Regions from separate parts of the Arthrobacter sp. 8AJ genome, predicted to be linked through region 1. Evidence: riboswitches for the same ligand, from Rfam matches in the RefSeq annotation. Region 1 holds a riboswitch; the other holds the start of a gene.
The links. Region 1 has a riboswitch for cyclic di-AMP ahead of BACI349Y_RS00475 (glycoside hydrolase family 16 protein). Riboswitches for the same ligand answer to the same signal wherever they lie in the genome.
Positions count from the first base shown of each region.

Region 2: linked by a shared signal. The riboswitch ahead of BACI349Y_RS15315 (M23 family metallopeptidase) and the one ahead of BACI349Y_RS00475 (glycoside hydrolase family 16 protein) in region 1 are both predicted to bind cyclic di-AMP.

Region 1 covers NZ_LR733289.1:109,093-115,765, forward strand. Annotated here, with positions in the region: gene BACI349Y_RS00460 (aminoglycoside phosphotransferase family protein) at 1-398, shown strand, start outside; gene BACI349Y_RS00465 (oligosaccharide flippase family protein) at 411-1,898, opposite strand; gene BACI349Y_RS00470 (glycosyltransferase) at 1,895-3,088, opposite strand; gene BACI349Y_RS00475 (glycoside hydrolase family 16 protein) at 3,210-4,313, opposite strand; cyclic di-AMP (ydaO/yuaA leader) riboswitch at 4,317-4,468, opposite strand; gene rpsF (30S ribosomal protein S6) at 4,855-5,160, shown strand; gene BACI349Y_RS00485 (single-stranded DNA-binding protein) at 5,233-5,808, shown strand; gene rpsR (30S ribosomal protein S18) at 5,934-6,173, shown strand; gene rplI (50S ribosomal protein L9) at 6,191-6,643, shown strand.
Region 2 covers NZ_LR733289.1:3,304,787-3,311,459, reverse strand. Annotated here, with positions in the region: partial or broken gene BACI349Y_RS15345 (helicase-associated domain-containing protein) at 1-197, opposite strand, end outside; gene BACI349Y_RS15340 (hypothetical protein) at 208-441, opposite strand; gene BACI349Y_RS15335 (cold-shock protein) at 666-1,049, shown strand; gene BACI349Y_RS15330 (DUF3027 domain-containing protein) at 1,056-1,601, shown strand; gene serC (phosphoserine transaminase) at 1,716-2,846, opposite strand; gene BACI349Y_RS15320 (metal-dependent transcriptional regulator) at 3,143-3,844, shown strand; cyclic di-AMP (ydaO/yuaA leader) riboswitch at 3,982-4,193, shown strand; gene BACI349Y_RS15315 (M23 family metallopeptidase) at 4,204-5,025, shown strand; cyclic di-AMP (ydaO/yuaA leader) riboswitch at 5,154-5,333, shown strand; gene BACI349Y_RS15310 (C40 family peptidase) at 5,404-6,084, shown strand; gene BACI349Y_RS15305 (NlpC/P60 family protein) at 6,249-6,673, shown strand, end outside.

The DNA of each region.
Region 1 (6,673 bases):
TTGTTAAACCCGGCGGCGCCCTGCAGGTCATGGACTGGGAACGGTCGCTCACGGATGGAGTGCCCGGGCACGACCTGGTGTTCTACCTCCAGTACTTGAGCGAATCCAGTGAACAGGCGTTCGCCCGGGAGGCCCAGATGGCGGCCTTTGACAAAGCCTTCGGCAAGGGCGGCTGGGCGCTGGAGCCGCTTTCCCGCCACCTTGGCATGAGGGGAGTGGACCTCTCACTCCTCCCGCTGCTGGTCATCGCCACGTGGGCGCGGTCCACCGCCACGCTCGCCGACCGGCTGGCGCAGGAGGCGGAGGCTGATCCGACGCAGGGAAACGGGAAAGTCCGGGCCGCCCTCCAGGCGGACAGGGACTTCTGGTTGTGGCGCCATGTTGTGGAAGCCGCGTAGGGCGGCCACCCGCTAGGAGGTCCGGCTTTCCGCCGCTCCCGGGTTTTCGTGGTTGCGCCGGAAAAGGCCCAGGATCTCGTCGTGCAGGTCCCGGTAGCCGAACCGCAGCACCGCGTACACCGCGCCCACTCCGGCCACCACCATGACAGCCAGCGTGGGGACCGGTCCAAGGGCATGCCGTGCCAGGTTGACCAGGCCCACCAGGCCCACCGCGGCGCCGCACACCAGGCCCGGAGTGGCGGCCCGCATCATCCGGCGCATCCTTGTCCCCATGACCTTGGCGGCTACTGCCTGCATGCCGAACGCGAAGACCACGGCCACCACCATCTGGGCGCAGGCGACCCCCACGATGCCCCACTGGGTGGCAAAGACCAGGGCCGGGAGGAGGACCACCAGGCGGACCACGGAGATCCAGATGGAAAGACCGGGCCGGCCCATCGCCTTGTAGACGTCATTGGCACCGGCGCCCAGGGAGCGGGCGGCCGCGTACAGGGCCAGGAATACCAGCGGGGTCACCGACTCCTCCCATTGCTGCCCGAAAAGGACCGGGACCAGGACGGGCGCCACCACGGCCAGGCCCACACCTGCCGTGATGCCGTAGAGCGCCTGCACGGTGACACTCTTCAGGTAGCCGTCCCGCAGCCGCTGCCGGTCGCCCCGGACCTGCGTGTACAGGGGGAACAGGACGGTGGACAGCACAAAGAACACGTTCAGGATCAGGGCCTCCGGCAGCCGGAAGGCGAGGGTGTAGAGACCCAAGGCGTGTGCGCCCAGCACAATGCCGATGACCAGGTAGTCGACGTCGAAGATCGCCCGGGCAAGCATGGTGCTGCCAGCGACGGGGGCGCCGAAGCGGACATTTTCCCCGATGGCGCTTTTGCTCACGCGCCAGATTTGCCAGGGCGCCTCGCGGCGGACCAGGAACCAGCAGGTGGCGGCATAGGCCACCGACCCGGCAGCCGTTCCGACGGCGAGTGACCAGGCGCCGTGGCCGGTGAAGGCCAGGTAGAGGGTCACCGTTCCCATGGTTGCGGCGCGCAGTACCGGAGCCGCCGTGAGCTGCCTGAACTTCAGGTCCCGGCGCATGATGGCTTCCGGGACGGCACCGCAGGCCGTGGCAAGCACCGAAACGCCAAGGACCTGCATCAGCGGGGCCACGCCGTCCAGCCCAAGGAGGTCCTCCACCGCGTCAGCAGCGAGCAGGGCCGCCACGGCCAGCACTGCGCCCAGGGCAACGGAAAGCAGCAGCGCCGACCTGGCGATGACCGGTGTCTTGGGCAGGTAGACCAACGCCTGGCCCACCCCGGCATCGGCGATGGTCTCGGCGTAGGCCATCAGCACCAGCGCCAAGGCGACGAGGCCGTATTCCTCAGGTGAGAGCAGCCGTGCCAGGACCACCGTGGTCACCAGCACGATCACCCTGCCCGAGGCGAAGGCCAGCCCCTGCCACAGGGCTCCGCGGACTCCCTTGCGCTCCAGTTCCCCCGGCGCGTACGTCATGGTTGCCTGTTCGTCCGGGTAAGCTCCCCCGCCGGGGATGAACCGGCCACGGCCGCACGGACTTCCGCCAGGTATTCGCCTGCCACGGTGTCCCAGGTGCGGACTGCGCCTGCGGCGGCCGTTCCGGCCGCGCCGTGGGAAGGCCCGGGCGGTTGCTTGGGGGCGGTGAGGTGCTCCACCACCTCGCGGACAAGGGTGTCCTGGCTGTCCCGAACGGCCAGCAGCGGATGTGCGGGAAGTTCCCTCGCGGCCACCGGCGTGGCCACCACGGGCAGCCCCGCGGCGAGGGCCTCCAGGACGGAGTTCCGGATACCCACGCCGTGTTCGTCCGGGAAAACCGCCACATCCGCGCCCTGGAACACATCCAGGATGGAAGGCACGTTGGCCAGGATATCCACCCGGGGTCCGGCCAGCGCCTGAACCGCCGGTGTGGGGCGCCGCCCTGCGATGACGAAGCGGGCGTCCGGGACCTTCCGCCACACCAGCGGCGCGATCCTGTTGACCAGTACCGTGGCGCTGTCCACGTTCGGCGCGTAGTTCAGGCTGCCTGCGAAGCACACCACGGGGGCTTTCCGCTCCCGGCGGGGACCGGTGGCCACCGCCGTGCCGTTGGGGATGCTCGTGACCGGCCTGCCCAGCGTGGCGGACCAGGCCGCTGCGTCCTGGGCTCCGACGGTCAGGAGCCTGGCCCGGGGGGGCAGCTGCCGTTCAGCGCGGGCGGCCAATTGTTCGCGCAGCCGGTAGGCGGGCCGGAAGGTACGGGCGATGGCGGTGTCCATGCCGGCCCGGATGGACCAGGGGTCCACTGTCTGCAGCACCAGGGGACCGGTGACGCAGTGGGACAGGAAGAGGGCATGGGGGCCATGGATCAGGGTGGCGTCCCGACTTGCGGACAACCGGGCCGCGGCGGCGCGGGCGGAGGGGGTGGACCGCCGGTGTTTTCCCAGTCCGGTGAGGCCGCCCATGGAGCGGGCAAAGGCCGAAAGTTCCTCGCGCGGGGCCAGTTCGTACACGGTATCGCAGCGGTTCCTGATCTCTGCCGGAACCGGAACAGGACCCGAGAAAGTCAGCAGCGTGACGGCAACGCCAGGGGGGAGGTGCAGGATCACTTCGTACGGGATCATCGAGCTTCCATCCCCCAGTTCCGGATCCCGGTTGGGCACGCTTTCCGTCACGTACAGGAGCTTCATTGCAAGAGTGTACTGGATCACATCGTGCCCGGAGGGTTGCTTTAGGCAACCTTGAGGGAAGCCGAAAAAGGGCGACGGCGGGAGGTCCCGCCGTCGCCCTTTCACCTGGGTGCGTGGCCTGCTACTGCCAGGCGCGCACGTAGTCCACCATCATCTGGGACGGCGCGCCGTAGGCCGGGTTCGTGGAGGAGGCGCCGACATTCAGCACGATGTACTGCGGGGCATTTCCGTCGTCGGTGGGGTAGGACTTGACCTTGACGCCGTCGAAGTACACGTCCGAGGAGTTTGCCATCCGGTGCAGACCAAAGGTGTGGTACTCGTTGGCCCAGTTGCTGCCCACGCCGCCCTGGTTGTGGGAGCCGGAACCGGAGTGGTAGTTCACGGTCATCTTGGCCTGCAGGACCTCGGCGATGTCATTCTCGCCGGTGGCCGGCCACGACTGTCCGGTGGTCCAGAAGGCAGGCCAGTTGTAGAGGCCGTTGGCGTTGCCCGGGAACTTGATCCTGGCCTCGACGTAGCCGGTGGTGAACTGGAAGCCGGTCCCCGCCCCGCCCTTCGGGTTGGTGGATACCAGTCCGCCGGAGGTGGATGAGCTGAGCCCCAGGGCCAGGTTCCCGTTGGCCACGGAGACGTTCGCCGGGCTGGTGGAGACCTTGTTCATGGTTCCGCAACCGGGGGAGAACCAGCAGCCGGACCACTTCGCGGTGTCCAGTCCGGCCCCGTTGAACTCGTCGGCGAAGGTCATGGTCCAGTTCCCCGGGACCCCGGCGGGCGCAGGCGTCCCGGTGCTGGCCAGCTGTGCCGCCGCCGGCGCCACAGCGATGGGTGCTTCGGAGGGAGGGGCAGGGGCAGCGGGTGCCGGTACTGCTGCGGGGGCAGGTGCCGGTGCCTCTGCCGGCGAAGGAGCGGCGGCAGGATCGGCCTCGACTGCCGGGACTGGTGTTGGAGCGGGGACCGGAATGTCCGGAGTTTGGGTGGGTGCGGCGCTGCCGGCATCCTCTGCACTCGCCACCCGCGCCACGTCAGCGGTTCCGTCACCGTGGGTCAGGCCCAGGCCAAGGGAACCTGCTCCGAGGAGTGCTGCGGCAAGACCGGCGGCAAGGGGCCAGCGGCGGCGCGCCCGGGCCGGAGCACCGGACTTGAAGGCCGGGGATGTCCGGGCGTGATCTGTCTCATTTTGATAACGGTGCGCTCGTTTGGCGCTGCCTTTGCGGGGTGCGGGCATGGGGATGCTACCTCTCGTCGCCTGCGGAGTTAGCTGTCGGGTTCGAATGAGGGCATTCGGCCGCGTGCTGCGGCTTCACCCCAAGGGCAGGCGCGTGGCCGTGCCCGGGACGCTTGGGTCCCCCGCCTCTGCCTGGAATCTGGTGATAATCACAGACGCGGCAGAGTTGGGCGGCATCCGGGACTGGAGCCGGCTGGGGGCGGCCCCGGACGACCGTACACGAAAAGGGTCTGCGAATCACAATTAGGTAACGGACCTCACTGCGTTGGCGTGGCGCTCCCCTGTCGGCAAAGTGCATTGGTATGGGCGCCAGTGACGGCAGGGTTTTCCACATGGCTGAACCTGCGGCTGCTGCCCACCTCCACCGGGGCTAGCCTTGGGTCAAGCGCGAATCGCCTATCGGGTCCAAATGCACTAAGATATTGAAGTCTGTGCTGCGTCCTGCCTCCGTTCCGGCGGCAAGGCATTGCACGGAATCGCAAATGAACCTCCTGTTACGGAAATGCCGTAACCGCTTAGCCCAAAGGAGGTGGGTTCACATATGCGTCCTTACGAATTGATGGTAATCATCGACCCCGAGGTCGAAGAGCGTACCGTTGAGCCGTCGCTTCAGAAGTTCCTGAACGTCATCACCAACGATGGTGGAACCATCGAAAAGGTTGACATCTGGGGCCGTCGCCGTCTGGCTTACGACATCAAGAAGAAGTCCGAAGGTATCTACGCCGTGGTGAACTTCACCGCCAAGCCGGAGACCGCCAAGGAACTTGACCGCCAGCTGTCTCTTAACGAGACCATCATGCGCACCAAGATCACCCGCCCCGAAGAGCAGAAGGTTGTTGCTGAGTAATTCAGCACCGTCTTCATTCTTTACCCCGCAGGAAACGCACTCTTCACCCAGGATCGAACAAGGAGGCAGTAGATGGCAGGCGAGACCACCATTACGGTCATCGGTAACCTCACCAATGACCCGGAATTGCGGTTCACACCGTCAGGTTCGGCAGTAGCGAACTTCACCATCGCTTCCACCCCCCGCACCTTTGATCGCCAGTCCAACGAGTGGAAGGACGGGGAAACCCTGTTCCTCCGCGCTGCCGTATGGCGTGAAGCAGCCGAGAACGTCGCCGAATCCCTGACCAAGGGCATGCGCGTCATCGTGACCGGCCGCCTGAAGAGCCGTTCCTACGAAACAAAAGAAGGCGAAAAGCGCACCGTTATCGAGCTTGAGGTCGACGAAATCGGCCCCAGCCTGCGCTACGCCAATGCCAAGGTCAACCGCACCCAGCGCTCCGGCGGACAGGGTGGCGGCGGCTTCGGCGGCGGCAACAGCGGCGGTGGCTTCGGAGGAGGCAACTCTGGTGGAAACCAGGGCGGCAACTCCGGTGGAGGTTGGGGCGGCGGCAACCAGCAGGCTGCACAGGACGATCCCTGGGCTACGCCCGGTGTCTCCAACGCAGGCGGCTGGGGCAACGGCCCCGATTCCGAACCTCCCTTCTAAAACCCAAATAACGGCCCGGCGCCGGGACTGCCCGGGTGCGCCACGCACCCAAGGCACTGCCGCCGTCGGACCACCACCATCCCGTGGATCAATATCCACGGGCTCCCTAGAATAGGAGCTCCACGATGGCTAAGGCTGAACTCCGTAAGCCCAAACCAAAGTCCAACCCCTTGAAGGCCGCTGACATCACTGTCATCGACTACAAGGACGTAGCATTGCTGCGCAAGTTCATCTCCGACCGCGGAAAGATCCGCGCCCGTCGCGTCACTGGCGTCACGGTGCAGGAACAGCGCAAGATCGCCCAGGCAATCAAGAACGCCCGCGAAGTTGCTCTGCTGCCTTACTCCGGCGCTGGCCGCGGCTAAGGAAGGGATTAACTAACATGGCAAAGCTCATTCTGACCCACGAAGTCACCGGTCTCGGTGCTGCCGGCGATGTTGTCGAGGTCAAGGACGGTTACGCACGTAACTACCTGCTGCCCCGCAACTTCGCCCTGACCTGGTCGAAGGGTGGCGAGAAGCAGGTTGAGTCCATCAAGGCTGCCCGCGCCGCCCGCGAGCACGCTTCCCTGGAAGATGCTCAGAAGCAGGCCGCTGCACTGTCCGCCAAGCCGGTCAAGCTCGTCGTCAAGGCCGGCGAGTCCGGCCGCCTGTTCGGCACCGTCAAGCAGGGCGACGTCGCCGACGCTGTTGAGGCCGCTGGCCTTGGCAAGATCGACAAGCGCAAGGTTGAACTGCCCGCACACATCAAGTCGGTCGGTTCCTACCAGGCCAACGTCCGCCTCCACGCTGACGTTGCCGCTGTGATCGAACTGGACGTGGTGGCAGGAAAGTAATTTCCCCACTCCACGTCACGACCCCCGTCG
Region 2 (6,673 bases), 3.2 Mb from region 1:
TCCAGGACCTGCATGTGCGGCCGGTCGAGCCGCTCCAGGGCGCGCTGGACGCTGACGCGGGAACTGGCGCGTGCCGCCAGTGCGGCAAAGTCCGGCACGGATGGGGATATGAGGTCCGGCCGCGCGGCGAACAGCGCCCGCAACGAATCGTCGCTGCGTGCCTCCAGGTCCTTGCCAAGCGCGCGAATGAGGGACATCAGTCCAACGTTACCGCTGCTGCGCCCTTCCCGCCCGCCGCCGGGCGGCAACACCGTCCAGGACCAGCAGGAGCATCAGGATGAAGGCCACCGGCAGGCCGTAAAGCGCGGTGTAGGTGATCCAGGCAGGAGCTACCGAGCCGGCGAAGGCAAGCGCCATGACAGCTGCCACGGCTATCAGGGACAGCACGGCAACAACTGCAGCGAGGACCATCAACGGCCGCCGGTAACGCGAGGGAGTCATGGACGCAACGCTACCGCGCCTGCAGCGGTGCGGGTAAAAGCCGGGGCCTTGCGCCTGCGGCGGAACAGTGCTGCTCAAAGCATCAATAGGCCATGCGGCAGGATAACCTTGAAGCATACAGACCAACACGGTTTCCGTTTGCCATACCCTGAACCCGCACAACAATGCGGATGCGGTGGCAGCTGGCCGTGTCTCATGACAGCAGAACGAAGAAGGTTGATTACGTGCCTACCGGCAAGGTCAAGTGGTATGACAAGGACAAAGGCTTTGGGTTCCTCGCGGGCGAAGACGGCCAGGAGGTTTTCCTGCCCAAGTCATCGTTGCCCGAGGGCGTCACGGAGCTGAAGGCCGGCACCCGGGTGGAGTTCGGCGTAGCTGACGGGCGCAAGGGCGCCCAGGCGCTGGGCCTGCGGGTGCTGGACAAGACGCCATCCATTGCCAAGGCCAAGCGTCCCAGCGCCAAGGACCTCGCCCCGCTGGTGCAGGACCTGGTGACCGTCCTGGACAACCTGTCCGGGACCCTGTCCAAGGGCAAGTACCCGGACGGCAACAAGGGCAAGGCCATTGCTGCCGCCCTGCGCAAGGTCGCCGACGAGCTGGACGTTTAGGCGCCCATGACTCCCGATTCTGAACAGCTGGGCACGCCAGTGCAGGAGCAGGCCGCCAAGACTCCGGCCAAGCGCAAGGCCGGCGTGCCCGTGTGGCGCACAGGCAAGCCGGACGCTTTCCTGGCCGCGGCGGTGGACACTGCCCGGACCGCGTTGGAGGGCATCACGCCGGCGGCCACCATTGGCCCGCACCTGGCGGCCAAGAGCGAGGGCGACCGGCTGGTCACGCACCTGTTCGAGTCGAGGCTGCCCGGCTACGCAGGGTGGCAGTGGTACGCGGTGCTGACCCGCAACTCGCGCTCCAAGGTGGTTACGGTCAATGAGCTGGGCCTGCTGCCGTCCGAGGATTCGATCCTCGCCCCCGAGTGGGTGCCCTGGGCCGAACGCGTCCGCCCTGAGGACCAGCAGCAGGAGTCCGAAGCAGACGCCCCTGAAGCGAATGCCCCTGAAACGGACAGCCCTGAAGTTGACGCCCCTGCAGGGGATGGCCAGGAATCAGCGGAAGAGGCCCGGGATTCGACGGACGACGCCGGCACCCAGGCAGGAGCCTGACCGCACCTCCGCCGGGAAACCGGCCACCCCCAGGCCGGGGACAACGAAAAACGGCGCCGTCCGGGAAGAACCCGGGCGGCGCCGTCGTACGTTATGCATCCGCGCAGGCCGTGCTTACTTCCGCAGCTCGCCCACCACATAGTCGATGCTGGACAGCAGGGCCGAGACATCGTCCGGCTCGATGGCCACGAAGGTGGCGATGCGCAGCTGGTTGCGGCCCAGCTTCCGGTAGGGCTCAGTGTCCACGACGCCGTTGGCGCGCAGGACCTTGGCCACAGCTGCCGCATCAACCGATTCGTCGAAGTCGATGGTGGCGATGACGTTGGAGCGTTCCTCCGGGTTGGCCACGAACGGGGTGGCAAAATCGGAGGCCTCGGCCCAGCTGTAGATGCGCCCTGCGGAGTCAGCGGTGCGCGCGGCGGCAAAGTCCAGGCCGCCGTTGGAGTTCAGCCACTGGACCTGGGCGTCCAGGGTGACCAGCGTGGACAGCGAGGGAGTGTTGTACGTCTGGTTCAAGCGGGAGTTGTCGATGGCGGTCTGGAGGTCCAGGAAATCCGGGATCCACCGGCCGCTGGCCTTGATCCGCGCGGCACGCTCGATGGCGGCGGGGGAGAACAGGCCAAGCCAGAGGCCGCCGTCGGAGGCGAAGTTCTTTTGCGGGGCGAAGTAGTAGACGTCGCTCTGGGCAACGTCCACGTCCAGGCCGCCGGCCGCCGAGGTGGCGTCCACCAGCACCAGCGATCCCTCGTCGGCCCCGGAGACGCGCGTGACCGGCGCCGCCACGCCGGTGGAGGTCTCATTCTGCGGCCAGGCATAGACGTCCACGCCGGCCTCGGCCTGCGCCGCCGGACGGGTGCCGGGCTCGGATTTGATGATCGAGGAGGACTCCAGGAAGGGCGCCTTGTTGGTGGCTGCGGCGAACTTTGACCCGAATTCACCGAAGGAGAGGTGCTGGGCCTTCTTCTCCACCAGGCCAAAGCTTGCGATGTCCCAGAACGCCGTGGAGCCGCCAACGCCGAGGACCACCTCATACCCCTCCGGGGCACGGAAGAACTGGCTCAGCCCGTCGCGGACGGATCCGACCAGGTTCTTGACCGGCGCCTGCCGGTGCGAGGTGCCGAGGATGGTCTTGGACGCTGCTGCCAGGGCATCAATCTGTTCCTGGCGGACCTTTGACGGGCCGGCGCCGAACCGCCCGTCCTTGGGCAGGAGGTCGGCGGGGATCGTGATGCTGGTGTCGCTCACAGGTGCTCCAATTCGGCGGGGACGAAAACTTTGGTCCGGACGGGCGGGTAAGGGGTGGCCGGCAGCGCGCGGTGGCTGCGTGGCAGGCCTGTTCCATTCTGCCTGAAGGGCAGTGGGTGCGGGAGCCGGTGCGGGCAAAGTCCAGACAATGAGACGGTCCCGTCCAGGGGTGGCTGCGCAGGGGGCAGCTATTCGGACAAAGTCAAAATAGGCTAAGCTAGCCCCCGGACTACCTCGCGGGAACAGAGCGGTACGGTGGGACAACGCAAGGTACTGCGCTCGAGGAGCTGAGCTGGATGACGGATCTGATCGACACTACGGAGATGTACCTCAGGACCATCCTGGAGCTTGAGGAAGAAAACATCGTTGCCCTTCGGGCCCGTATCGCCGAGCGTCTGCGCCACTCCGGCCCCACGGTGTCCCAGACAATCGGCAGGATGGAACGCGACGGACTCGTCGTCGTCTCCGGCGACAGGCACCTGGAACTCACGGACACGGGCCGCAAGCGGGCCACCGAGGTCATGCGCAAGCACCGGCTGGCCGAACGACTGCTGGCTGACGTCATCGGTTTGGACTGGGCCTACGTGCACGACGAAGCCTGCCGCTGGGAACACGTCATGAGCGAGCGCGTTGAGCGGCGCATCTACGAGATGCTGGACCACCCCACCGAATCGCCCTACGGCAACCCGATCCCCGGCCTCGCCGCCCTGGGCGGACAGCCGGCCACCGGCTCCGCCGACGCGGTCATCAGCCTGGTGGAGGCCATGAAGGGCTACGGCCCCGCCTCTGCCGTGACCATCAGCCGGCTGGCCGAACCCATCCAGGTGGAGCCCGAACTGCTGGCGCAGCTGGACGAAGGCGGGATCCGGCCCGGCGCCGCCGTTGCGCTGGAACGCGTGGGAGATTACATCTCCGTGCGGGTGTCCGGAATCGAAGGGGCACTGGAGCTGCCGCCCGAGGTTGCCGCGCATGTTTTTGTCGCCGTCACCCAGCCCTGAGCCGCGCCTCATACCCCGGCGAAGCGCTTCCACGCAAAGATAACGGAATTGTTACCTAGGGTCTTAAGGCCCTATAGTGGAACCAATCGTTGATACTTAAGCGTTACCCGATCCGGAGCCGAGCTCTGCCAGCGGATCGGGTGCATGAGTCGTTACTGGCAGAGGCGGGGGAACCACAATTGGCAGCGGGGGACTGCCTTGGGGTGAAGTCCGTCAGCAGCAAGCCTCTCCAGTGAAGGATTCTTCCGGGAATACCCCTGTGCAGAAGCTTGCCCATGACGGGCCGGGTCTTTGATCTCTCTGACCCGAATCCGACAGCTAACTCCGCAGGCTTTTCCAGAGAGGAACCCTTCTTGACCATGCAGACCTCCCGGGGCCGCCGCCGCGCGGCAGGCCCCCCTTCGGCACCCCGGGTTGTCGAAGATGTCGCAGCGGAGCGCCCCCGCGATCTGCATCGTGACGCGCGCCGCCGCCGGGGTCCGTTCCGGCAGGTGACGGAGTTTGCCGCCGCCAGCGGCATTGGCCAGAAAGCCGGAATCGCCCTGGCCGCCACCGGTCTGGTGCTGACGGTCACGGTGCCCGCCACCAGCCCCGTCATGGCCACCGATGCCGCCGGCAACGCGCCATTGGCAGCCTCCGCCGTCAGTCCGCAGCCCCAGATTTCCGCTGATAATGGCGCCCAGATCGACTTCAGCCGTTCGGCAGTGGTGACCCAGGCCGACCCCGACGGGAAGCTGAAGCAGCTCCTGAGCGCCCAGTCCGCCGGCTCCGTCACCCGGGCAGCCTCGGCCGGCACCCTGGCCGCACCGCTGGCATCCCTCACCACCGCGTCGCCCTTTGGCTACCGGGTGAGCCCCATCACCGGCGGCTCCGGAGACTTCCACCGCGGCCAGGACTTCGTGGCGCAGTGCGGAACGTCCGTCCTGGCGGCCGCGACCGGCACCGTGACCTTCGCAGGCTGGCACCAGTACGGCGGTGGGAACCGGGTGGTCATCGACCACGGCAACGGGCTGGAGACCACCTACAACCACCTGTCGTCGTTCAACGTCAAGGTGGGACAGACCGTCTCCCGCGGCGAGGTCGTGGCGCTCAGCGGCACCACGGGCGCATCCACCGGCTGCCACCTGCACTTTGAGGTCCAGGTCAACGGCGAAGTGGTCGATCCCATGGGCTGGCTGTAACCGAATGAGTGTGCACTCTCAGATCGTAGCGACTTGCCGTGACCTGAATGTGACATTGAAACAAAACTGCTGTACCGTCTAACTCGCGTCAACTTTTCCGAAGTTGACGCTCTTGAGTGGATTGCCTAACTCTGCCACCGCTCAAGGTCCGTTCGCATTTCATCGTCTGGCAGGGGCGGGGGAACCAATTTTGGCCTTCATTTCCTGAAGGCCTTGGGGTTAAGTCATGAGCTTCCCAGGAAGCAGAGTGGCCGGGTGACTCCCATCCGAATCCGACAGCTCACCTCGCAGGCATTGGGAGAGGCTACCTTCGTGTCTTCACGCCATCATTCTGCGCGCCACCGTGCGCAAACGGTTCGCACCAACCCCCTGGACGCCGTGTCCAAGGCCGTCAGTGCAAATGCCGGGACCGTAGGCCGCCAGGCTGCCGTTGTGGCAGCCGCATCGGGCCTTATCCTGAGCATGGGCCTGCCCGCCACCGCAGCTGACACCACCGCCGGTGTCTCTGCATCCACCGAGTCCGGTTCGGCCCAGACGGCCCTCGCCGTCACCGCCGCCCCCACGGCTACGGTTTCCTTCGAGCGTCCCGCCGTCAAGACCACCGCAGCTCCAAAGGTGGAAGCGGTGCGTCCCCAGTCCACCGCACCGGCCGTGCGCGACGCCGCTGCCACTGCAGGCCAGGACGCTGCCCCTGCCGCCAAGGCTGCAGAGACTGTCTCCGCCGCAACCTCCGGTATTGCAGCAATCGCCTACACCGGCATCGGCCACTCCTACGTCTGGGGCGGCACCAGCCCCGTTACAGGCTGGGACTGCTCCGGGTTCGTCCAGTGGGTCTACGCCCAGGCCGGCATCAGCATCCCCCGCACCAACGCGTGGAACATCATGACCCCCACCTCCACCCCGCAGCCGGGCGACCTTGTGGTCCAGAACGGCGGCGCGCACGTGGGCATCTACGTCGGCAACGGCATGATGGTCAGCGCACTCAACCCTTCCCAGGGCACGCTGCTCCACTCGCCTGCAGCCACCGGTACCTCGTCGTACTACCACCTCAACAAGTAGTTCTTGGGCTTCACGCTCCAAGGGCTATTTCTTTGCCCAAAGCTTTTTCGCTAGAAACCACATCCCCGTTCGGGATGCGCCGGCGTACCCCCAAGATGCCGGCGCATCCAGCTTCCCTTTGCCTGCCTACACGCGGTTCGAAGGAAAAACGAAAGAGAGAACTGATGACGACTCGTGCTACCGCACGGCACCGCGCCGAGGTCACCAAAACCAACTCGATCGCTGTCATTGCCAAAGCTGTCAGCGACAACGCCGGTGGCATGGGCCGCCAGGCTGCTGTCATCGCTGCTGCTTCCGGCCTGGTCCTGACCAGTGGCATTGCGGCCAACGCTGCCGACACCAACGTCAAGCGCGATTCCGCTCCCGCGTCCCAGATGGAAGTTGAATCCGTCGTCGACGCCCCGATCTCCGCGGCTTCCACCATTGCCATCAGCTACGAGAAGCCTGCCGTTACCACCACGCCGGCTCCCGTCGCCGAGCCTGAGCCCGAGGTTCAGGTACAGGAAGCTGCTCCTGCCGCCCAGCCGGCTGCTCCCAAGGTCACCGCCAAGGTTGCCACGGCTGCCGCTCCGGCCGCCCCTGCAGCCCA